Regions from separate parts of the Micromonospora chersina genome, predicted to be linked through region 2. Evidence: riboswitches for the same ligand, from Rfam matches in the RefSeq annotation. Region 2 holds a riboswitch; each other region holds the start of a gene.
The links. Region 2 has a riboswitch for cyclic di-AMP ahead of GA0070603_RS09795 (C39 family peptidase). Riboswitches for the same ligand answer to the same signal wherever they lie in the genome.

Region 1 (5,409 bases), 3.7 Mb from region 2:
GTCGGCGGAGCGGGTCACCCGGATCGAGGACGACCTGCTGGACCCGGAGTCGGCGCCGCCGGACATGGCGGTGGTCGGCGACGGCGCGCTGCTGGCCACCCTCTCCCGGGCCACCGGGCACGGCATGCGGGACATCGTGAGCACCATCCAGCGGGAGCAGGACGAGGCGATCCGCTCCCCCGGCAACGGCGTCACGATCGTCTCCGGCGGCCCGGGCACCGGCAAGACGGCGGTGGCCCTGCACCGGGCCGCGTACCTGCTCTACTCCGACCGGGCCCGGTACGCCGGGGGCGGCATCCTGGTGGTCGGCCCGTCGAGCGTGTTCGTCCAGTACATCGCCTCGGTGCTTCCCTCGCTCGGTGAGGAGACCGCCACCCTGCACTCGCTGGGCTCGCTCTTCCCCGGCCTGTCGGCGACCCGCACCGACCCGCCCGAGGTGGCGGCCGTGAAGGGGTCGCTGCGGATGCGCCGGGTGCTGGAGCGCGCGGTCCGGGACGCGGTGCCCGACTCCCCCACCGAGCTGCGCCTGCTCTACCGGGGCGAGCTGCTCCGGCTGGAGCGGGCCGAGCTGGACGCGATCCGGGACCGGACGCTGTCCCGGGGCGCGCGCCGCAACGAGGTGCGCCGGGCGGCCTTCGACGCCGTGCTCGCGGCGTTGTGGGCGCAGGCCCGCACGCTGCGGATCGGCCGGCTGCCGGAGCAGCCCGCGTTCGAGGACGAGATCATCGAGCGGCCGGAGTTCCGCGAGTTCCTCAAGGCCTGGTGGCCCCGGCTGCACCCGCGGCACGTGCTGGACTGGCTGGCCCGCCCGGAGCGGCTGCGCCGGTACGCCGGCGGCGTCCTGTCGGGGGCCGAGATCCGGCTGTTGACGCAGGCGTACCGGAGCCTGGCCGCCGAGGGGCTCACCATCGCGGACGTGGCGCTGCTGGACGAGCTGGACGCGCTGCTCGGCAAGCCGGTGCAGCGGGCGAGGCCGAAGCGGGACCCGTTCCAGCTGGCCGGCGGCGTCCGCGAGCTGAGCACGGCCGCCGACCGGCAGCGGGCCGCCCGGGCCGCCGCCCGGGAGCGCCCGGAGGACTACCGCGACTACGCGCACGTGGTGGTCGACGAGTCGCAGGACGTCTCCCCGATGCAGTGGCGGATGATCGGCCGGCGCGGCCGGCTGGCCTCCTGGACGGTGGTGGGCGACCCGGCGCAGACCGCCTGGACCGGCGACGCGCAGGAGCTCGCCCGGGCGCGGGACCAGGCGCTGGGCCGGCGCCGCCGGTACCGCTACGAGCTGACCACCAACTACCGCAACTCGGCGGAGATCTTCGCGGTGGCGGCCGCGGAGATCCGCCGCGTCCACCCGGACCTGCCGCTGCCCACCGCGGTCCGGTCCACCGGCGTCGCGCCGGTCGAGCGGACCGTGCCCGCCGCCGAGCTGCCCGCCGCCACCGCGGCGGCGGCCCGCGCGCTGCTGGCGGAGGTCGAGGGCACGGTGGGCGTGATCACGCCGGTGCCGCGCCGGGACGAGGTGGCCGGCTGGGTGGGCGACCTCGGCGGCCGGCTCCAGGTGGTGACCAGCCTCCAGGCCAAGGGCATGGAGTACGACGGGGTGGTGCTTGTCGCACCGAGCGAGATCCGGGCCGATCCGGGGTCGGGCGTGCGCACCCTCTACGTGGCGCTCTCCCGGGCCACCCAGCGCCTCACCACGCTCGACCCGGTCGGCTGACGACGGCTGCCCGCCCCGACGTTCACTTGCACATATAGCGATGTGAGCATAGATTGAGCTCGGCCGGGGCGACGGACGGAGGGTGTGGGCGTGGGCGCAGGTCATGACCACAGCGGCGCGGTGGCCAACGCCGCGCACCGTCACCGTGGTCGCCTCTGGGCCGCGTTCGGGCTGCTCACCGCCCTGATGGCGGTCGAGGCGGTGGCCGCGTTCGCCACCGGCTCGCTGGCCCTGCTCTCCGACGCCGGGCACATGTTCACCGACGTCCTCGGCATCGGCATGGCCCTCGCCGCGATCAGCGCCACCCGGCGCGCCGACACCGATCCGCAGCGCACCTTCGGGCTCTACCGGCTGGAGGTGCTCGCCGCGCTGGCCAACGCGGTGCTGCTGGGCGCCGTGGCGGTCTACGTCCTGATCGAGGCGGTACGCCGGTTCGGCGAGCCGCCGGAGGTGCTGGCCGGGCCGATGCTCGCCGTGGCGGTGCTCGGCCTGCTCGCCAACATCGCCGCGTTCGCGCTGCTGCGCGCCGGCGCCGAGGAGAGCATCAACCTGCGCGGGGCGTACCTGGAGGTGCTGGGCGACCTGCTCGGCTCGCTCGGGGTGATCGGCGCCGCCGTGGTCATCGCGCTCACCGACTGGTGGTGGGCCGACCCGCTGGTCGCCGTGGCGATCGGGCTGTTCATCCTCCCCCGCACCTGGCGGCTCGGCCGCGCCGCCGTCCGCATCCTGGTCCAGGCCGCCCCGGAGCACCTCCAGGTGACCGCCGTGCACGATCGCCTGGCCGCCGTGCCCGGCGTCGCCGAGGTGCACGACCTGCACGTCTGGACGCTCACCTCGGGCATGGAGGTGGCCTCGGCGCACCTCACCATGGTCCCCGGCGCCGAGGTGGGCGACGTGCTGGCCGCGGCCCGCACCGCCCTGCACGAGGACTTCTCGATCGATCACGCCACGTTGCAGATCGAACCCGGAGCGTCGCCGGGGGCCTGCGGTGCGGTCGAGTGGTAATTAGGGCAATCTTAAATCCAAGTGGCTATTGTGCACTTGTGCCGGTTTTGACCGGGCCACCGGCTCCCACCTGCGAAGCCGGCCCGGAGCAACGCCGGTAGGCTCGACCGCGGCCACCGCCGGGCGGCGCCCACCGGCGCCTGCGGCGGCCGTCGCCTAATCGCCCGCAGGGGCGAGCCGGGGAACCACGTTCGTGGGGTGCATCCGCGTCAGCGGTAGGGATCTTCCGTCCCGAACCCGTCAGCTAACCCGGTCGGCGGTTGACGGAAGGACACGTGAATGCCCCCAGTGGCACCTGTACGACGGACGGCCGCCCGGTTGGCGGCCCTGCTCATCGCGACGCTCACCCTCGGCGTCGTGGCCGCGCCGGTCTCCCCCGCCTCGGCGTCCCCGGCTACCGGCCTGCTCGCCGCCGCACCCGGCGACGACGAGGGCGGCACCCCGGCGCTGCGCGCCCAACTCGACGCGGCCAGCAAGGGCTGGCTGGAGGCGCGGGCCGCGTTGAACCGCTCGGTGACCCGGCAGCAACAGCTCACCGCCCAACTCAAGACGGTCAACGCCGAGTTGACCGTGCGCGACGCCAAGGTCGGCGAGATCGCCGGGGTGGCGTACCGGGCCGGGCGGATGGGCACGGCCGCGGCGCTGCTCGGCAGCAGCAGCCCGGAGGGCTTCATGGACCGCGCGGCGGCGCTGGAGCAGGTGGCCGCGCACGAGGACCGGGCGCTGCGCGACCTCATCGAGACCCGGGACGAGGCCACCCGCACGCAGGCCGCGCTCACCGGCGAGATCCAGGAGCAGCGCAAGCAGGTCGCCGTGATGGCCAAGCGCAAGCAGCAGGCCGAACGCGCCCTGGAGGTGGCCAACGACCGCGCGTCCAGCAGCGGCGGCGGCAGCGTGCAGGGCACCTCCTCGGCGAACGCGAAGCCGGCCCCGCGCAACGCCGACGGCTCCTGGCCGCCCGAGTCGTGCAGCGTCAACGACCCGACGCCCGCCGACGGCTGCATCACCCCGCGTACGCTGCACGCGCTCCAGCAGGCCAAGGCGGCCGGCTTCACCCGGTACGTCTCCTGCTACCGGCCCAGCGGCTCGGGCGAGCACCCGAAGGGGCGGGCCTGCGACTTCGCCGCGCAGACGGACGGCTTCGGCGGCGTGGCCAGCGGCGGCGACAAGACGTACGGCAACAACCTGGCCGCCTACTTCATCCGCAACGCCGACGCCCTCGCCGTGCTGTACGTGATCTGGTACAAGCAGATCTGGCTGCCCAGCAGCGGCTGGAAGGCGTACAGCGGCGGTAACGGCGACCCGTCCAGCGACCACACCAACCACGTGCACCTGTCGGTGTACTGACCCGCCCCGGCGGCACCCGGCCTACGCCCCACGACGTACGCCGGGTGTCGCCGCGCGGCCCACGACGTGGCGCCCGCGACGGCCGAGCATCGGGGGCATGACTCGACTCTCCCCCGCCGGACGCAAGGCCCTGCTCACCCTGCACGTGGTCACCTCGGTGGGCTGGCTCGGCGCCGACCTGGTGCTGCTCACCCTCGGCGTGGCCGGGCTGCGCGGGGCCGACCCCGAGGTGGTCTACCCGGCGGCCGCGCTGCTGGTCACCTGGCTGTTCGCCCCGCTGAGCGTGGTGGTCTGGCTGGTCGGGCTGGCCAGCGCGCTGCTCACCCCGTGGGGTCTGCTGCGCTGGCGCTGGGTGCTGGTGAAGTTCGCCGTCACGACAGTGGTGCTCACGCTGGTGCTGCTCCTGCTCACCCCGCGGGTCCGGCACCTCGGCGAACTGGCCGGGGCGGCCGACACCCACCTTCGCGTCGACCTGGTGGTCGCGCCGACCGTCTCCAGCACGCTGCTGCTCGTCGTCACGGTGCTGTCCACGTACAAGCCGTGGGGGCGGCTGCGGCCGGCCCGCCCGGCGGCCCGGCGGCCGGCGGCGGCCGGGCGGCGCGGCTGAGTCAGGCCGCCCGCCCCTCCAGGGTGGCGCCGAGCCGGCTCGCCAGGCCGAGGTGGGCCGCCCGGGCCTGCCGGAAGGCGTACCCGAACAGCGGCGCGGGGGCGGAGAGGGTGATCTCCACGTCGATCCGCACCACCCCGTCGGGCTCGTCACGCAGCCGGGTGTGGTTGCGCACCGTGGTGGCCGGCTGCTGCCGGGCCACGGTGACCACCTCGTCCTCGTTGGCGATCAGCACGTCGGCCTGGTAGGTGACCGGGAAGTGCAGCGGGCCGAGCTCCAGCCGGTCGGTGATCGCGTAGCTGGCCAGCGCGCCCGGGCGGGGCGGCAGTTGGCGGACCCGCACGATCAGCGGATGCAGCTCGCCCTGCCGGCTCAGGTCACCGAGAAGGGCCACCGCGTCCGCCCGGGTGCAACGGGCCTGCACGGTGTAGCTGAAGCTGTCGCTGCTGAGCAAGCCGTACCCCCTCGCCGTCGTGGATCCGCACGATCGTCCCGTACCGGAGCCGGGCTGGCAACGGGTCGGAAGACCCTGTCGACCAGCGGAGGGGTGGGCGCCGTTCAGGCGCCGGGGAGCACCTCACGGGTGCTGTCGGCGAACCAGGGCTCGGGCGCGCCGAAGAGGCCGAGCAGGCCGGTCACCCAGAGCTGCCGGTGCACGAACCGGCTCGGCTCGGTGACCACCAGCTTGACGCCGCTCACCTCGCAGGTCTGGAAACCGGCGACCATGGCGCTGATG
Region 2 (5,409 bases):
ACGTGAGCTGGTCGCTCTCCTGCGAGTTGGCCTTCTACCTGTGCCTGCCGCTGGTGCTGCCGTGGCTGCGCCGGGCCCGCGTGGGCGTCCTGTGGGCGGCGGTGGTCGCCGTGCCGCTGCTCATCCTCGCCCTCTGGCCCGCCCAGCTCCTGGTGCCCGAGGAGAGCCGCTGGTGGTTCACCCAGATCTTCCCGGTCACCCGCTCCGTCGAGTTCTGGATGGGGGCGGCCGCCGCGGAACTGCTGCGCCGGGGCCGCTGGCGGGGGCCGAACCTCGCCGCCGCCAGCCTGCTGTTCGTGGCCGTCTGGGTGGTCGCCGCGCAGTGGATCCGCGCCGAGTTCTGGGCGGCCCTGCTCGCGGTGGCCTACCTGCTCGTCATCACCGCGGCCGCGGACGCCGACGTCCGGGGCCGGCGCACGCCGTGGCGGGCCCGCCCGATGGTCTGGCTCGGCGAGGTCTCGTTCGCCTTCTACCTGGTGCACGTGCTGGTCATGACCACCGTGCTGCGGCTCACCGGGGACTGGGGCACGGGGCTGCGCGGGTGGTGGGGGCCGCTCGCGGTGCTCGGTCTCCTGCTGCTCAACCTGCTGCTCGCCGCGGCTCTGCACCACGGGGTGGAGATGCCCCTGATGCGCCGCCTCGGGCCGCCGCGCCGGGCCCGTCCGGCGGCGGCCACCGCCGCGCCGGCGCCGTCCGTGCCCGCCCCGCGGGCGGCCCCCGCCGCCATTCCGGCCAGGTCTGTCGAGTACGCCGGGCGGCGCGACCCGGGCTAGCCGTGCGCGCCCTGCCGGCGTAGCGCGCGCCGGCGGATCCGGTGAGGCCGCCGCGCCCGCGCCGGCCGTCCGTCCACGCTGGACGGCGTCGGATGAACGGATGGCGCGACACGCCCGGCGGCGGTGCGATGTGGCGGCTTCGGCGGTAGTTTGTACCCGTGCTGCCGATCGCGCTCACCTGTCCCGTGTGGTGGGTGGCGCGCTGGATCGCCCGCACACTGGCCAGCCTGGCCGTCCTCGCCGCCTGCTCGTTCGGCGCGGCGGCGCTGCCTGTCGGCGGCGCCGCGACCGCACCGGTGGCGTCCTCCGCGGTGGCCCCGGTCGAGGGCCTGGCCCTCCCGCCCGGTGCCGCCGCGCGACACCTCGGGGACGGAGCGGGCCGGACCGTCGCCGGACACGATTTCCGGTACACCGCCCGCCGGACTGTCGCCGGACCGGACTTCCGGGCCGCGGCCGGTCCGGCCGCCGGCGCGCACGATGCCGGAAGCGGCGCCGACCTCGACCGGGCGGCCGTGCCGGCCGATGGGCACACGCCGATGGCCGCGACGCGACCGGCGGACCGGCCTGTCGTGCTGGCCGGGCTGGTTCCCGCGACCGTCGGCTCCCGGGCCCCGCCCGCCCGCTGACCCGCCCGTGGGCCGCTGGCCCGCGCCCGCCGCACGCACCGAACCTCACCCCCGCACCCGCCCGTCCGCGGCCCGGCACCGGTTCCCGGTGCACCCGCCGCTCCCACGGCTCGTGCGGACACCTCTCCGCCACGTTCTCTCCCGTGAGGTGCCGACCATGCCGCAGACCGTTCTCTACCGATTCCTGACCGAGGTCCCCGAGGCCGCCGCGATCTGGTCGGCCCTGCTCCTGCTGGCCCTGGGCCTGCTCGCCGTGCTGGTCGCCCGCCCGGAGCGGGACGACGGGACCGATCCGGTGCCCGACCCGGTCGCCGAGGAGGCCGCCCGCCGGGCCGACCTGCGCCGCTACGCCGACGAGGTGGCGGTGGCCGCCACCGGGGCCGCGCAGACCGCCCGGAGGCGGCGGGAGCAGTGGCTGGCCGCCCAGGACGAGGCGGACCGGGCCTGGCGGGCGTACGACGAGGCCGAGGCGTCCGCCCGCCGCTTCGCCGGTGCCGCCGCGCTGCCCGCACCGCACACCCCCCGCACACCGGCCGAGTACGCGGCCCGGGAGCGGTGGCTGCACCACGCCGCGATGACCGCGCACTGGCGGGGCGACCTGAGCGCCCGGCAGCTCGCCGACGTGCTGGCCCACCGCAACGGGTGGGACCCGCGCCGGCACCCGGCCGAGCAGGAGATCGTCCTGGCCCGGGCGGTACGCGAGGGCCGCCGGGCCGGCTGGGCGGCGGCCGCCGAGCGGGAGCGGCGGGCGTGGCGGGACGCCGAGCTGGCCGCCGAGGCGGCCCGGATCCTGGCCGCGGAGGCGTACGCGGCCGCCGACGCGCTCCGACCCGCCCTGGCGGGCGACGCCGCGGGGACGGTGCGGGGGCGGGGCGAGGCGGCGCCGGCTCCGGTCCCGGCCGCCGTGCCCGGCGCGCGCTGGCGCCCGGCCCGGGCCGGCTGACCGGCGAGGTCGGCCGAATCGTTATCCGAATTCGGTGAGCCCGGTCACGCCGACCGCGGAAACGGTCATCGGTGCCGGGCTGGGCGATTGACCCCCGCAATTCCGCGCCGGTCGCCACCGGATGTCCGCTTTTTGCCGCGCGGTACCGCCGTAACTGCTCGTCCCATTGAGTGAAGTGAGTGACCGACTGTTCCGATATCCGTAGTGGTGCACGAGGTTTACGCAGGTGGGACTGCTTGGCAGCCGGCGTACCCACCGGTAGTGTCGGCGCGTCCGGAGCGGTTTTCGATCGCAAGAGGCGACGCCGCGCCGACCCGCCTAATCGTGCTCTCACGAACCGGGGACCCACAGCAACACCGGGGTGAATCCGCGGGCCAGCCCGCGGTAGGGCGTACTTCCCGCCCGAATCCGTCAGCTAACCCGGTCGGCGGTCACGGAAGGAGTGCCATTCCTCGTGCCCACCCCCCGCTCGTCCCCCTGCCTCCACGGCATCGCGGTGCCGGCGCTCGCCTGACGGCGACCGAACCCGGCAACCCGCCCGATCGCCCGGCCCCCCGGGCGCTCCCCGTTCCGCGGCCATCCGCCCCGCAGCGCGCGTGAGTTCCTCCGCGCGCCGGGCCGGCGCGTGCCGCTCACGCCCCGTGGAGGAAACAGTGAAGCACCACCTGAAGCGTCAGCTGCGCCGCCTCGTTACCGAACGCCCGTACCAGATCGTCGCCGGCTCGGCCGCGGCGCTCGTGCTGGCCGGCGGCGCCAGCGCCGCCGTCGCCGCCACCGACGACGCCCCGGCCCCCCGGGAGAACACCGCAGCGGTCGCCGAGCTGGGCTCCCGCCTCGGTGAGGTCGCCAGCCGGGGCGAGGCCCGGGTCGCCGCCCCGTCGCCCTCGGTCTCGCCGAGCGCGTCGCCGTCGGCCGCGAAGCCGGCCGCCAAGGCCGCCGCCGACCCGGACACCACCCCGAAGGCCAAGCCGAAGCCCCCGTCGACAAAGGTGCTCGACTACACCTACGAGGCGCAGACCGCCTACTGGAACTGCGGCCCCGCCGCGGTGCGCAACGCGCTCAGCGCGAGCGGCGTCGAGACCACCCAGGACGCGATGATCGCCCCGCTGAACGCCGGCGAGAACGGCACCAACTCCGCCGAGGACACCACCCGCGGCCTGAACCAGATGGTCAAGGGCAACCCGTACCGGACCCACATGTTCGGCGGCTCCGCGAGCCCCGCGGAGATCGACCAGCTCCAGGCGGACGTGGTCAAGGCGATCACCGACGGCCGGGGCGTGGTGGTCAACATCGCGGGCGACGCCACGGACACCGACGGCGGCTGGCACTCGTTCCCGGGCGGCCACTACATCGCGGTGATCGGCTACAAGAACGACGGCCGTACCGTCCGGATCGCCGACTCGGCGAACCCGGCGCTGCCCGAGTACTGGATCAGCACCATCGACCTGGCGAACTGGGCCGCCACCCGCGGCTACTCCGCCTGAACCACCCCTCCCGTCGGGCACCGGCTCCAGCGAGCCGGTGCCCGACGTCGTCCGCGCGCGTGTCCGCTCTCGCGCCGGCTGTCCGTCCGGTGGCACACTGCGCCCTATGGGCGACGAGACGGGTACCCGCCATCTGCTGCTTCTGCACGGCATGGGCGCCACCGGTGAGGTGTGGCTGCCCTGGGCGCCGCTGCTGGAGCGACACTGGGCGGGGCGCTGGCTCGCCCCGGACCTGGCCGGGCACGGCTGGTCGCCGCCGCTGCCCGGCTACTCCTTCGACGGCCTGGCTCAGCGGGTGGTCGAGGGGCTCGGTCCGGTGACCGAGCGGCTCGGCCCCCACGACCGGCTCGTGCTGCTCGGGCACTCGCTCGGCGGGGTGGTGGCGCTGGCTCTGGCCGCGCGGTCGCGGCGCCTGCCGGTCGACGCGGTGGTCGGGCTCGGCATCAAGGCCGTGTGGTCCCCGGCCGACCTGGAGAAGGCCCAGGAGCTGGCCGCCCGCCCGGTGACCTGGTTCGCCACCCGGGACGAGGCCGCCCGCCGCTACCTGCGGGTCTCCGGGCTGACCGGGCTGTTCGCCCCCGACCACCCGGTGGTGGAGGCGGGGCTGCGCCGCGAGGACGGCCGCTGGCGGCTGGCCATGGATCCGGCGGCGTTCGCGGTGGGGGAGCCCCGGCTGCCCGCGCTGCTGGGCGCCACCGACGTGCCGGTGCTGCTGGCCCGCGGCGAGCAGGACCCGATGGTGACCGACGCGCAGCTCAAGGAGTTGGGCGTCCCGGTCGCCACGCTGCCGGGGCTGGGCCACAACGCGCACGTGGAGGACCCGGCCGCCGTGCTCGCCCTCCTCGACGCGTACCTCTGACCGCCGGGCTCAGGCGGCGGGGGAGGGGACCGGCGAGCCGTCCCGCGGGGCGGGCGCGGTCCAGTCCGCCGCGAGCTGCCGGCGGGCGGCGTCGAGGAACACCTCGGCGTACGACTCGGCCGGGAAGTCACCCAGGTAGCGGACCCGGGTGGCCCAGCGGTCCGCCGCCTTCGGGTCGGTGTCCAGCAGCTCGGTCAGCACCTCGTCAACGTTGGACATGTCCCGGCGCAGCACGTAGCCGGAGCCGGCGAGGGGGAACCGCTCGACGAAGTGCTCGCCGTCGACGCCCATGTCGGTGACCGCGTACGGCTTGCCGGAGTAGAGCCAGTCGGAGATGACCCCGGAGACGTCCGAGACCAGCGCGTCGGCGCGGTTGACGCACTCGGTGAGGGTCAGGTCGCGGCCGGCCGCCGCCCCCCACAGGTGCGCCCGGCCGGTCTTCGCCCGGTCCGCGGCGAGCAGCTCGGTGAGGCGGGCCAGCTGCCGCGCCGAGGCCGGGTTCTGGGCCGTGTAGGGGTGCGCCCGCAGGATCACCGTGGCCCCCCGGTCGAGCAGCCGGCGGATCACCGTCTCGGCCACCGGCAGCGAGCAGTAGTTGGCGTCGGCGTGGTGCCCGGTCCAGGTGGGCGTGTAGAGCACGGTCGGGTGGGCCGGGGCGGTGGCGGGCTCCCGGCGTACCTCGATGGCCTCGACCTGGGGGCGGCCGACCACGACGAACTTCTCG
Region 3 (5,409 bases), 2.0 Mb from region 2:
GGGCGACAGCGTCTCCGACACCCCGGCCGAGGCCTCGCCGGCCTTCGAGTGCCCGACCGGCCGCGACACCTGCACCACCGCCGGCCTGGACCCGATCACCAACTTCATGGACTACACCTACGACTCGTGCATGTACCAGTTCACCCCTGGTCAGGCGAGCCGCATGCTGACCGCGTGGAACGCCTACCGCGCGGCCTGACCGTCCCGCACCACACGCCGGTGCCGGTCCCGTCCTCGGACGGGACCGGCACCGGTTTTCCGTGCGGGTTCAGGCCGCCGGGCGGCGGGTGTCGAAGCCGTGCCGGCCGCGCCGGCCCTCGGGGGCGAGCGGGTCACGCCGAGCCGCGGCGCCGGCCCCCGGGTCGAGCCAGACGCGCACCTCGGGCCGGCCGCCGCCGGGCCGCGTCACCTGGTCGCGCCGGGTCAGCATCGCCACGTCGACGGTGAACTCGAACAGCCGCCAGTCGCCCTGCGGCGCGGCCCGGCCGATCCGGGCCACCCGGGCCACGGTCGCCGGGTCGGTCACGGGGCGGGCCCGGCCGGCCACGTAGGCCTCGTCGTCGCTCTCCTCCGGCGGGAAGGAGTGCAGCGCGAAGCGGCCGTCACGTTCGAGGTCGCGGCGCTTGGGCGAGTCGATGACGAAGCACCAGAGCCCGTCGTCGGTGATGACCGGGGAGACCGGGTGCACCCGCGGGCCGCCGTCGGCGCGGACCGTGGCGAGGTAGCCGAAACCCGGCCCGTACTGCTGCAACAGGAGGCGGATCTCGTCGGCGAGGCGGGGCTCGTCGGCGGCGAATTCGGACCAGGAAGCCATGCGGACATTCTATCGAACAGGTGTACGAAGATGTAGTCCGACACGCAGGTCACCCGTACCGGTCGCTATGGTGTTCCGATGCTGCTCTCCGACCGCGACCTGGTCTCCGAGATCAAGGCGGGCACGCTCGCGCTGGAGCCCTTCGAGCCCACGCTGGTGCAACCGTCCAGCATCGACGTACGTCTGGACCGGCTGTTCCGGGTCTTCAACAACCATCTCTACACGCACATCGACCCGTCCGTGCAACAGGACGACCTCACCTCGATGGTGGAGGTGGCCGAGGGCCAGCCGTTCGTGCTGCACCCGGGCGAGTTCGTGCTCGCCTCCACACTGGAGGTGATCTCGCTCGGCGACCAGCTCGCCGGGCGCCTGGAGGGCAAGTCCAGCCTGGGCCGGCTCGGCCTGCTGACCCACTCCACGGCCGGCTTCATCGACCCGGGCTTCTCCGGCCACGTCACGCTGGAGCTGTCCAACGTGGCGAACCTGCCGATCACGCTCTGGCCGGGCATGAAGATCGGCCAGCTCTGCATCTTCCGGCTCTCCTCGCCGGCCGAGCACCCGTACGGCTCGGCCGTCTACGGCTCCCGCTACCAGGGCCAGCGCGGCCCCACCCCGAGCCGGTCCTGGCAGAACTGGCGCACCTGGCCGACCCGCTGACTCATCGACCGGCTGTTAGGAGGGGTCCCTTCCTATACCGGAGGCGTTAAGAAGGGGCCCCTCCTTGCACATCAGCCCGGGCGACCGTAGCTGTTGATCTGGCCGTCGTCGACGCGCTTCATCGTGATCGGCTTACCGGACTGGGAGGCGTGCACCACCCAGCCGTCACCGACGTACATGGCGACGTGGTGCAGGTCGCTGTAGTAGAAGACGAGGTCGCCGGCACGCAGCTCGCTCCGGCTCACCCGCCTGGTCACGTCGTGCTGCTGCCGCGCGTTGTGCGGCAGCGAGACGCCGGCCTTGGCCCAGGCCGCCATGGTGAGGCCGGAGCAGTCGTAGTGATCCGGGCCGGCGGCGCCCCAGACGTAGATCTTGCCGATCTGGGCACAGGCGAACTTGACCGCGACGCCGGCCGGGCCACCGGGGTAGCCGGCGGGGCAGGGGGCCGGGCGCAGCGGACCGCCACCGCCGCTGCCGTAGACCTTGAGCCGGAGCTTCTGGAGCTTGACGATCTCGGCGTCGATCTGCTTCTTCTTCGCCGCGAGCTGCGCCTCGGTGCGTGCCAGCTCGCCGATCATCTGGTCCAGCGGCTGCTTCTTGGCGGCCAGCTGGTCGCGCAGCTCGGCGACGGTCCGCACCTGCGCCTGCTGGCGGTTCGCGAAGCGGTCGAGCAGTGCGAGGCCGTCCACCAGCTCACTCGGGGAGCGGCTGCCCAGCAGCGCGTTGACGGTGGAGAGGTTGTTGTCGCCCTTGTACGCGTCGGCGGCGAGGCCGCCCACCTGGCCGAGTGCGGCGTCCACCCGGGCCTGGAGCGGGGCGATCTGCTTGGCGAGCGCGTCGGCCTGCTTGCGCTTGGCGGCGAGCTGCTCGCGGGTGGCGTTGACCTGTTCGATGATCGGTTCGAGCTTGTTCCAGTCCTGGTCGATCTGGCGCTCGATCTCGGTGACCGACGGTTCGGCGTGGGCCGCCGTGGCGCCGCCGGTCAGGACGACGGCGGTGCCGGCCAGGGCGGCGAGGACGGTGGTGAAGCGGGACCAGCGGGAACGCGGCGCAGCCGTCGACCGGTCGACCGACCGGCCCGACGGTGGCCGCGGGGCATGGTGTGCCACCGGGCTTCCGTACTCCTTCTTCGTGCCCGCCTACCGAGTTAGCTGACGGGTTCGGGCGGGAAGGGAGCCGCCCTACCGCAGTGGCTGCGGATTCACCCCAGGTACCTGGGTCCCCGGCTCGCCCGGAGGCGACTCGGCGGTGTCGGACCGTCACCACCCGGGTTGGACGGTGAAACTGGCGGCCGACGATTGACCAGAGTAGAGATGACCGTTACCGATCCGCAACCCAAGTCGCCGTGACACTCCGTACCCGAAGGTTTTTTTCACGGCAGATTACCTGTCGGAAAGGTATTGACCTGGGGGGTGTGCGGGGCGAGGGTGAGGACGCAGTGACCCCCATCCCTGTCTGGAGGTTCGATGCACCTCTCACCCCCGCCGTCGGGCAGACGGATGCTGCTGGCAGCCGCCGTCGCGGCGGCCACCGCGCTTGTGGCCACCGGTCCGGTGGCCGCGGAACCGCTCACCCAACCCGCCACCGACCGCCAGGAGCAGTACGCCGCCGCCGCGGCGGAGTACGGCGTGCCGCAGAGCGTCCTGCTCGGCGTCTCGTACCTGGAATCGCGTTGGGACACCCACCCGGGCCAGCCGAGCACCAGCGGCGGCTACGGCCCGATGCATCTCACCGACGCCCAGCACGTCCTCTCGACGCCGGCCAGCGGCCACGTCGACGAGGACGAGGACCCGCGGGGCGACGACTCGCGCCCGCTCACCCTCGACCCGGCCATCGCGTCGGCGCCGGCGGAGGACGTGCTGCCGCAGGCGTCCCTGCAGACGGTCGACGCCGCCGCGGCGCTCACCGGCCTCGCCGAGGAGACGCTGCGCACCGACGCGGCCGCGAACATCCGGGGCGGGGCGGCGCTGCTGGCCTCGTACCAGAAGGACCTGGGTGCGCCGGTCGGCGCCGGCACCGACCCGGCGGCCTGGTACGGCGCGGTGGCCCGCTACTCCGGCGCGGACACCGAGGACGCGGCGGCGGCCTTCGCCGACGAGGTCTACGACCAGCTCGGCCTCGGCGCGACCCGGACCACCGACGACGGCCAGCGGGTGACCCTGGCCGCCACCACTGTGACGCCGGACCAGTCCGGGCTGCACAAGCTGGGGCTGCGCCGCGCCGAGCGGCCGGACGGCCTGGAGTGCCCGGTCCGGCTGGCCTGTGAGTGGATCCCCGCCCCCTACGAGCAGCTCAGCGCGGACCCGGGCGACTACGGCAACCACGACCTCGGGAACCGGCCGGCCCAGCAGAAGATCGAGTACATCGTCATCCACGACACCGAGGGCTACTTCCGCCCGAGTGTCGACCTGGTGAAGCGTGCCGACTACCTGGGCTGGCACTACACGCTGCGCTCGGTGGACGGCTACGTCGCCCAGCACATCAAGGCCAAGGACGTCGGCTGGCACGCCGGCAACTGGTACGTCAACGCCAAGTCCATCGGCCTGGAGCACGAGGGCTTCGCGGGTCACGGCACCTGGTACACCGAGGCGATGTACCGGGCGTCGGCCAAGCTGGTCCGTCACCTGGCCCTGCGCTTCCAGATCCCGCTGGACCGGCAGCACATCATCGGCCACGACAACGTGCCCGGCACCACCGCCGGCACCGTGGCCGGGATGCACTGGGACCCGGGCCCGTACTGGGACTGGTCGCACTACTTCGACCTCATGAAGGCGCCATTCCACTCCACCGGCACGCCGCACACCGGCCTGGTCACCATCGACCCGGACTTCGCCACCAACCAGCCCGCCTTCACCGGTTGCAACCAGCAGCCGCCGGGCGTGCCGAAGCCCACGCCGCCGGCCGCGCCGTGCCCGCTGCGCGGCTCCTCGGCGGTCATCCTCCGTACGGCGCCGAGCGCGACCGCCCCGCTGGTCAACGACCTCGGTCTGCGGCCGAACGGCACGCCGGACACCATGTACATCTCCGACCACGGCGCCCGCGCCTCGGCCGGCCAGACGTACGCCCTCGCGGACATCCAGGGCGACTGGACCGCGATCTGGTACCTCAACCAGAAGGCCTGGTTCTACAACCCGGCCTCCGCGCCGACGGCCAAGTGGGCCAACGGCTTCGTGGTGACGCCCAGGGACGGGAAGACCACCATCCCGGTGTACGGGCGCGCCTACCCCGAGCGGGCGGCCTACCCGGCCGGGGTTCCGTACCAGACCATCTCCCCGCTGCAGTACAGCCTCTCGGCGGGCCAGCGGTACGCGGTCGGCGGGGTCCTGCCGGGCGAGTACTACCGCGCGGTCACCTTCGACGGCTCCGCGCCGGGTGACTGGACGGTGATCCGCGGCGAGAACCGGTACGTGCAGATCCAGTTCGGCCACCGCGTGATGTTCGTGAACCTCGACGACGTCCAGGTCCTGCCCGCCTCGGTCGGCGCGCCCGCCTGACCGACCTGACGACGAAGGCCCCCGGTCCGCGTGGACCGGGGGCCTTCGTGCTGCGCGGGCGGATCAGTACGGCCTGCGGAACCCGGCGACCGGCATGGTGTTGATGCTGGACACCTGGACCGGCTTTCCGGTCCGGGGCGCGTGCACCATGATGTTGTTGCCCAGGTAGAGGCCCATGTGGTGCAGGTCGCTGAAGAAGAAGACCAGGTCCCCTGGTCGGGCCTCGGCTCGGGAGACCGCCCGACCCTCGTTCCACTGGGCGCCGGTGAAGTGGGTGAGCGAGATGCCCGCCGCCTTGTAGGCGTACTGGGTGAGACCGGAGCAGTCGAAGGAGTTCGGGCCGGTGGCGCCCCACACGTACGGGTCGCCGACCTGGGCGCACGCCGTCTTGATCGCGGTGCGAGCGGCGCTGCTCACCACACCGTCGATGGCCGGGCAGCCCGC
Region 4 (5,409 bases), 220 kb from region 2:
ACGTCCGACGTGAGGGGGCGCCGTGCATAGACCTTCCCGAACCCGATCACTCGCCATCGCTGCCACAGCGATCCTGCTCGCCGTGATGGCATCGCCGGCCGAGGCGCACGAGCCATGGGACGACGGATCCGTCCCGCCGCCCCCGCCGAGCAGCCCCGCTGACGGCTACAGCCAGAACATGCACCTACTGTCCACCGACGAGCACACCGGCGGCGTCAACTCCGACCTCGCCTTCGCCGGCAACCTCGTCTTCGCCGGCCACTACGGTGGATTCCGGATCGTCGACATCTCAGAGCCGGGCGCGCCGGTCGAGCTGGCCGACGTGCACTGCAACGGCCCCCAAGGCGACGTTTCCGTCTGGCGAGACCTGGTGTTCCTGTCCGTGGACACCCCGCAGAGCACACCGGGTTGCGAGGGATCCCGCAACGTCACCGCCTCCACCCCCAGCGCCTGGGAAGGGATCCGCGTCTTCGACGTCAGCGACCCGAGAGCACCACGGTTCCTCCAGGCCATCCGCACAGACTGCGGCTCGCACACCCACACCCTCGTGCCCCGCGAGGACGGCGGCACCTATATCTACGTCGCGTCGTACCCGCTGAGCGCCAGCAACATCGGGCCGGACTGCCGGGCCCCGTTCGAGCACATTTCGGTGATCGACGTACCGGGTGGCGACGCCGAGGCCGGCCTTGCCGCGACGGTCGTCGCCGAGCCGACCATCAAGGGGATCGACACCTTCTCCGGCGCGTCCGGCGACTTCTTCGCCTGCCACGACATTCAGGTGCTGACCCCGCGCAAGCTCGCTGCTGCGGCCTGCCTGTCCCAGGGCCAGCTGTGGGACATCAGCAACCCCCTGGCGCCCCGCGTGATCGCCAACATCGACACGCCCGACGTGGACATCTGGCACAGCGCGGCGTTCACCCACGACGGGAAGTACGTGACCTTCGGCGACGAATACTTCGGGCCCGCACAGGAGCCGTTCGGAGCGATCTGGACGTACGCGGTCGACGACCCCAGCACGCCGCTGAGCCACCTACGCATCCCGCGCGCGGAGCCGAGCACCTACCACAACTTCAACTACGTGCCCGTTGCTGGCCGCAACATCCTGGTCTCCTCTGCCTACGGCTCGGGAACCTCCGTGGTCGACCTGACCGACCCGCGTAATCCGAAGGAGATCGCCTACTACGACATGCAGTCCAACCAGTGGTCGACCTACTGGTACAACGGGCTGATCATCGCCAATGACATCTCCCGCGGGGTGGACGTGCTCCGATTCAGCGGCCGCGAGACGGCCGGAGCCAGGAAACTGCCCATGCTGAACCCCCAGACCCAGACGTTCCTGCTTCGCTGACACTGCTTCGAGAAAGCGGGCGGACGCCGTCGGCGCCCGCCCGCTTTCGTGACCTACGCGAACCCGCACGTCCGGTGGCTCTGGCCCACAGGCAGGGAAGACCGTCAAGGCAGCGGGACGCCGACCTCCACCAGCGGCGCTACTGAGGCTACGAACTGGTTGCCACGGCCCTTGTCTGAGCGAACCGGCTCACCTGTCCCCAACGGATCCGGCTCCCGACTGACCGCCCGGCTGCGCTCTCACATCCGTGAGCACGAACAACATGGTGCGGCACGCCGACACTCGCAAGTCGAGGTCCAGCCGTTGTGGTCACCATGCGCGGGCGATCGGTGTTTACGCTGCGCCGGCCGGCCCGCCTGCCGGATGTCGCCGGCGCCATTTCCACCAGCATGATCGCCTATAAGGACCTGAAGCCCGCCCGACTGCGTCGGCGCGGTCCCAGTCGCACCCGCCGACCTGTCCAGCTCAGGTTTTCTGAATTGTGACGTGAAACCGTGTTGCCGCTACCCACCTCGGATGGGAAACGGTCATTCGGGCGATGGCATGGTGATTGACCAAAGAAACTCGGCACCAACGCCGCCTCGATGTCCGATAGTCTCCCGACAGTCCCGTCATAGCCACTCGTCACATCCAGTGATGTCAGTGACGGACTGTTCCGGTCAGAGTAATGGTGACCGAGGTTTAGGCAGGTGGGAGCGCTTGGCGGGCACCCTGGCCGCCGGTAGTGTCAGCGCGTCCGGTGCGGTTTTCGATCGCAAATGGCGACGCCGTACCGACCCGCTCAATCGTGATCTCACGAACCGGGGACCCAGTGCAACACCGGGGTGAATCCGCGGGCTATGTCCGTGGTAGGGCGTACTTCCCGCCCGAATCCGTCAGCTAACCCGGTAGGCGGCCACGGAAGGAGTTCCAACCTCGTGCGAACCACCCCCCGATCCATTCCCCTCCACGGCGCCGCGGTGCCGGCCCTCGCCTGACCGGCGAATCCAGATCCGGTAACCGTCCCGCAGAGCCCGGCACGCTGGGCGCTTTCCGTCCCTGCGGCCACCCCGCCCATGAACGCGCGTGAACCCGTCCGCGCGTCGGGCCGGCGTGTGCCGTTTAGGCCCCGTGGAGGAACACATGAAGCACCGAATGAAGCGTCAGCTGCGGCGCGTCGCGACCGAGCGCCCGTACCAGATCATTGCCGGCACCGCCGCAGCGCTTGTGCTGGCCGGCGGCGTCGGCACGGCCCTCGCCACCGATAACGCGCCGGTCCGTCAGGAGAACACCGCCGCCGTTGGCGAGCTGGCCCCCCGGCTCGGCGACGTCGCCACCCGTAGCGAGGCCCGGGTCGCCGCCCCATCCAGCTCGCCGAGCGCGTCGCCGTCCGCGGCGGCCAAGGCCACGACCGACCCGGACGTGACCAAGAAGCCGAAGCCGAAGCCGCCGTCGACCAAGGTTCTCGACTACACCTACGAGGCGCAGTACGCCTATGGAACTGCGGCCCGGCCGCGGTGCGCAACGCCCTCAGCGCGAGCGGCGTCGAGACCACCCAGGATGCGATGGTCGCCCCGCTCGGCGCGACCGAGAACGGCACCAACTCCGCCGAGGACACCACCCGCGGGCTCAACCAGATGGTCAAGGGCGACCCGTGGCGGACTCACATGATCCCCGGCGCGGCCACCCCGGCTCAGATGGACCAGCTCCAGGCCGACGTGGTCGATGCCATCACCGATGGCCGTGCCGTGGTTGCCAACACCGTCGGCTCGGCGACCGACACCGATGGCGGCTGGCACTCGTTCCCTGGCGGGCACTACATCGCGGTGGTTGGCTACAAGGACGACGGCCGGACCGTCCGGATTGCCGACTCGGCGAATGCGGCTACCGCCTCCTACTGGATGACCACCATCGACCTGGCGAACTGGATGGCCACCCGCGGCTACTCCGCCTGATCGCACCTCTCGTCGGGCACCGGCTCCACCGAGCCGGTGCCCGACGCCATTTCCGGTCCGCCAGCTGGGCATGTCCAGGCGAGAACACCATTGATCCGCGCCGGACCGGCTGCACCCGAAGATTGAACAAGCCCCTCGCCGGACAACTCGCCTGCCGGTCACCCCGCGGGAGACTGCTGGTTTGTCGGCCGCTACGACCGACAACGCGTGCAATGGACCGGGCAGAGCGGCGGGATCAGCTAGCCGCGCTCAGGCGGGAACGCGGCTGCCCGGGGGAGTGAAGGCAGCCAGCACGGTCGCGGTGATGAACGCTGGCGCCTCGTCGCTGTCCAGCCGGCCGGCGTTGATCTCGTCGGCGGCATTGTGCATCACGCTGTGCATGACGCCGACCAGCCAGGCGGTCGAGAGGTCGCTGCGGAACACCCCCTCGTCCTGACCGCGTTTGACGAGGCCTTCGACGCGCTCCACCGGGCCGGCGTGCAGGTCGCGGATCCGGCTGGGCGGTAGAACCTCCTGAGCCGCCAGTAGCAGGGACCGGGACTGATTCACCAGCAGCCAGCTGGAATGGATCAGCCGGGTGAGTGCCTGCCTGGCATCGCCGCTCAGATCGACCGCGTCGAGTGCGCCGTGGCCCTCGTCGATGGCTCTGGCGAATGCCGCCTCCACCAGGTCGTCCCGGTTGGGGAAGTGGCCGTAGAGGGTGACCCGGCCGACGCCCGCGGCTTTGGCGATCTCGCTGACGCTGGCCTCCGGGTTGCGGCTCAAGGCCGTCACCGCGGCCTCGAGAATCGCCGTGATGCTGCGCTGCGCATCGGCTCGCCTGCCCGGCGTCTTCGCCTGCCCCGTTGAGGCCACTCGAACTCCCTTGTCGAACAGTGCTGTACGAGTTACTGTACCCGACACAACTCAAACACAACTGTTCGAATTGGGGGCCACCCTGTGTCCGCTCAGGCCGTCGACCAACCCGACACCACCGCCGCCGACCCACGCCGCTGGCGCATGCTGGCACTGCTCGGCGTCGCGCAGTTCATGCTCATCCTGGACGTCACCGTGGTGGCGATCGCGCTGCCGCACATCGGAACGGACCTCGGCCTGGCACGCGACACACTGACCTGGGTCGTCAGCGCCTACACCCTGATGTTCGGCGGCCTGATGCTTCTCGGCGGTAGGGCAGCCGATCTCTTCGGCGCCCGCCGCGTGGTCCTGCTCGGCTTGCTCGTGTTCACCGCCGCATCCCTGATCACCGGCCTGGCCCCTGGCGCCGCGCTGCTGATCGGCGGCCGAGTCGCACAAGGTGTCGGTGCGGCGATGCTGTCGCCCGCGGCGCTGTCGGTGCTCACCAGAACCTTCCACGGGGACGAACGCAACAAGGCCCTCGGCATCTGGTCCGCGCTCGGCGGTACCGGCTCGGCGATCGGCGTACTGCTCGGCGGCGTACTGACCGCAGGCCCTGGTTGGCAGTGGGTGTTCTACATCAACGTGCCCATCGGTCTGATCGTGCTGGTGGCACTTGCCCGGATGCTGCCGGCGCACCTGCCGCCGACGACCCGAGCACGCCTCGATGTGCCGGGCGCCATCCTCGTCACCGCCGCGACCGGCACGGCCATCTACGCTCTGATCAACGCCGGGGACCGCGGCTGGTTGACCGCGACGACCCTCGGGACGCTGGCCGGTGCCGTCGTCCTGTACCTCGTGTTCGCCGTGGTGCAACGCGCCGTGCGCTCACCGCTGATGGACCTGCGGATCCTGACTCGCCGGCCGGTTGCCGCCGGCACGTTCCTCATCCTGGCCGCGACGGCTCTGATGATCGCGATGTTCTTCCTCGGGTCGTTCTACCTGCAACACCACAAGGGTTACGGGGCGCTGCGCACCGGCCTGCTGTTCCTGCCGGTCGCCCTGGCAACGATCATCGGAGCCCAGGCCGCCGGTCACGCCATCGGCCGCCTCGGTGCCCGACCGGTCGCGGCCACAGGGCTTGCGATCGCCGCGCTCGGCACCGCGCTGCCCGTGTTCTGGGACGGTGCGGCTGCGGTGGTGGCCGGGATCAGCGTCGGCGCAGCGGGCATCGGCGGCGCCTTCGTCGCCGCCTCCACAACCGCGCTGGCGCAGGTCGCTCATCACGAAGCC

Region 1: linked by a shared signal. The riboswitch ahead of GA0070603_RS27375 (coiled-coil domain-containing protein) and the one ahead of GA0070603_RS09795 (C39 family peptidase) in region 2 are both predicted to bind cyclic di-AMP.
Region 3: linked by a shared signal. The riboswitch ahead of GA0070603_RS19390 (C40 family peptidase) and the one ahead of GA0070603_RS09795 (C39 family peptidase) in region 2 are both predicted to bind cyclic di-AMP.
Region 4: linked by a shared signal. The riboswitch ahead of GA0070603_RS10625 (C39 family peptidase) and the one ahead of GA0070603_RS09795 (C39 family peptidase) in region 2 are both predicted to bind cyclic di-AMP.

The regions. Positions count from the first base shown of each region.
Region 1 covers NZ_FMIB01000002.1:5,863,912-5,869,320, reverse strand. The annotation lists gene GA0070603_RS27385 (HelD family protein) at 1-1,714, shown strand, start outside; gene GA0070603_RS27380 (cation diffusion facilitator family transporter) at 1,805-2,719, shown strand; cyclic di-AMP (ydaO/yuaA leader) riboswitch at 2,863-2,993, shown strand; gene GA0070603_RS27375 (coiled-coil domain-containing protein) at 2,999-4,066, shown strand; gene GA0070603_RS27370 (hypothetical protein) at 4,164-4,673, shown strand; gene GA0070603_RS27365 (SRPBCC family protein) at 4,675-5,127, opposite strand; gene GA0070603_RS27360 (STAS domain-containing protein) at 5,232-5,409, opposite strand, start outside.
Region 2 covers NZ_FMIB01000002.1:2,123,510-2,128,918, reverse strand. The annotation lists gene GA0070603_RS09810 (acyltransferase family protein) at 1-773, shown strand, start outside; gene GA0070603_RS09805 (hypothetical protein) at 932-1,399, shown strand; gene GA0070603_RS09800 (hypothetical protein) at 1,557-2,342, shown strand; cyclic di-AMP (ydaO/yuaA leader) riboswitch at 2,648-2,787, shown strand; gene GA0070603_RS09795 (C39 family peptidase) at 2,984-3,826, shown strand; gene GA0070603_RS09790 (alpha/beta fold hydrolase) at 3,933-4,685, shown strand; gene GA0070603_RS09785 (CDP-glycerol glycerophosphotransferase family protein) at 4,695-5,409, opposite strand, start outside.
Region 3 covers NZ_FMIB01000002.1:4,165,806-4,171,214, forward strand. The annotation lists gene GA0070603_RS19375 (zinc metalloprotease) at 1-199, shown strand, start outside; gene GA0070603_RS19380 (pyridoxamine 5'-phosphate oxidase family protein) at 269-814, opposite strand; gene dcd (dCTP deaminase) at 893-1,471, shown strand; gene GA0070603_RS19390 (C40 family peptidase) at 1,543-2,580, opposite strand; cyclic di-AMP (ydaO/yuaA leader) riboswitch at 2,592-2,729, opposite strand; gene GA0070603_RS19395 (N-acetylmuramoyl-L-alanine amidase) at 2,971-4,965, shown strand; gene GA0070603_RS19400 (C40 family peptidase) at 5,029-5,409, opposite strand, start outside.
Region 4 covers NZ_FMIB01000002.1:2,347,334-2,352,742, reverse strand. The annotation lists gene GA0070603_RS10630 (LVIVD repeat-containing protein) at 179-1,348, shown strand; cyclic di-AMP (ydaO/yuaA leader) riboswitch at 2,117-2,257, shown strand; partial or broken gene GA0070603_RS10625 (C39 family peptidase) at 2,471-3,282, shown strand; gene GA0070603_RS10620 (TetR/AcrR family transcriptional regulator) at 3,532-4,137, opposite strand; gene GA0070603_RS10615 (MFS transporter) at 4,282-5,409, shown strand, end outside.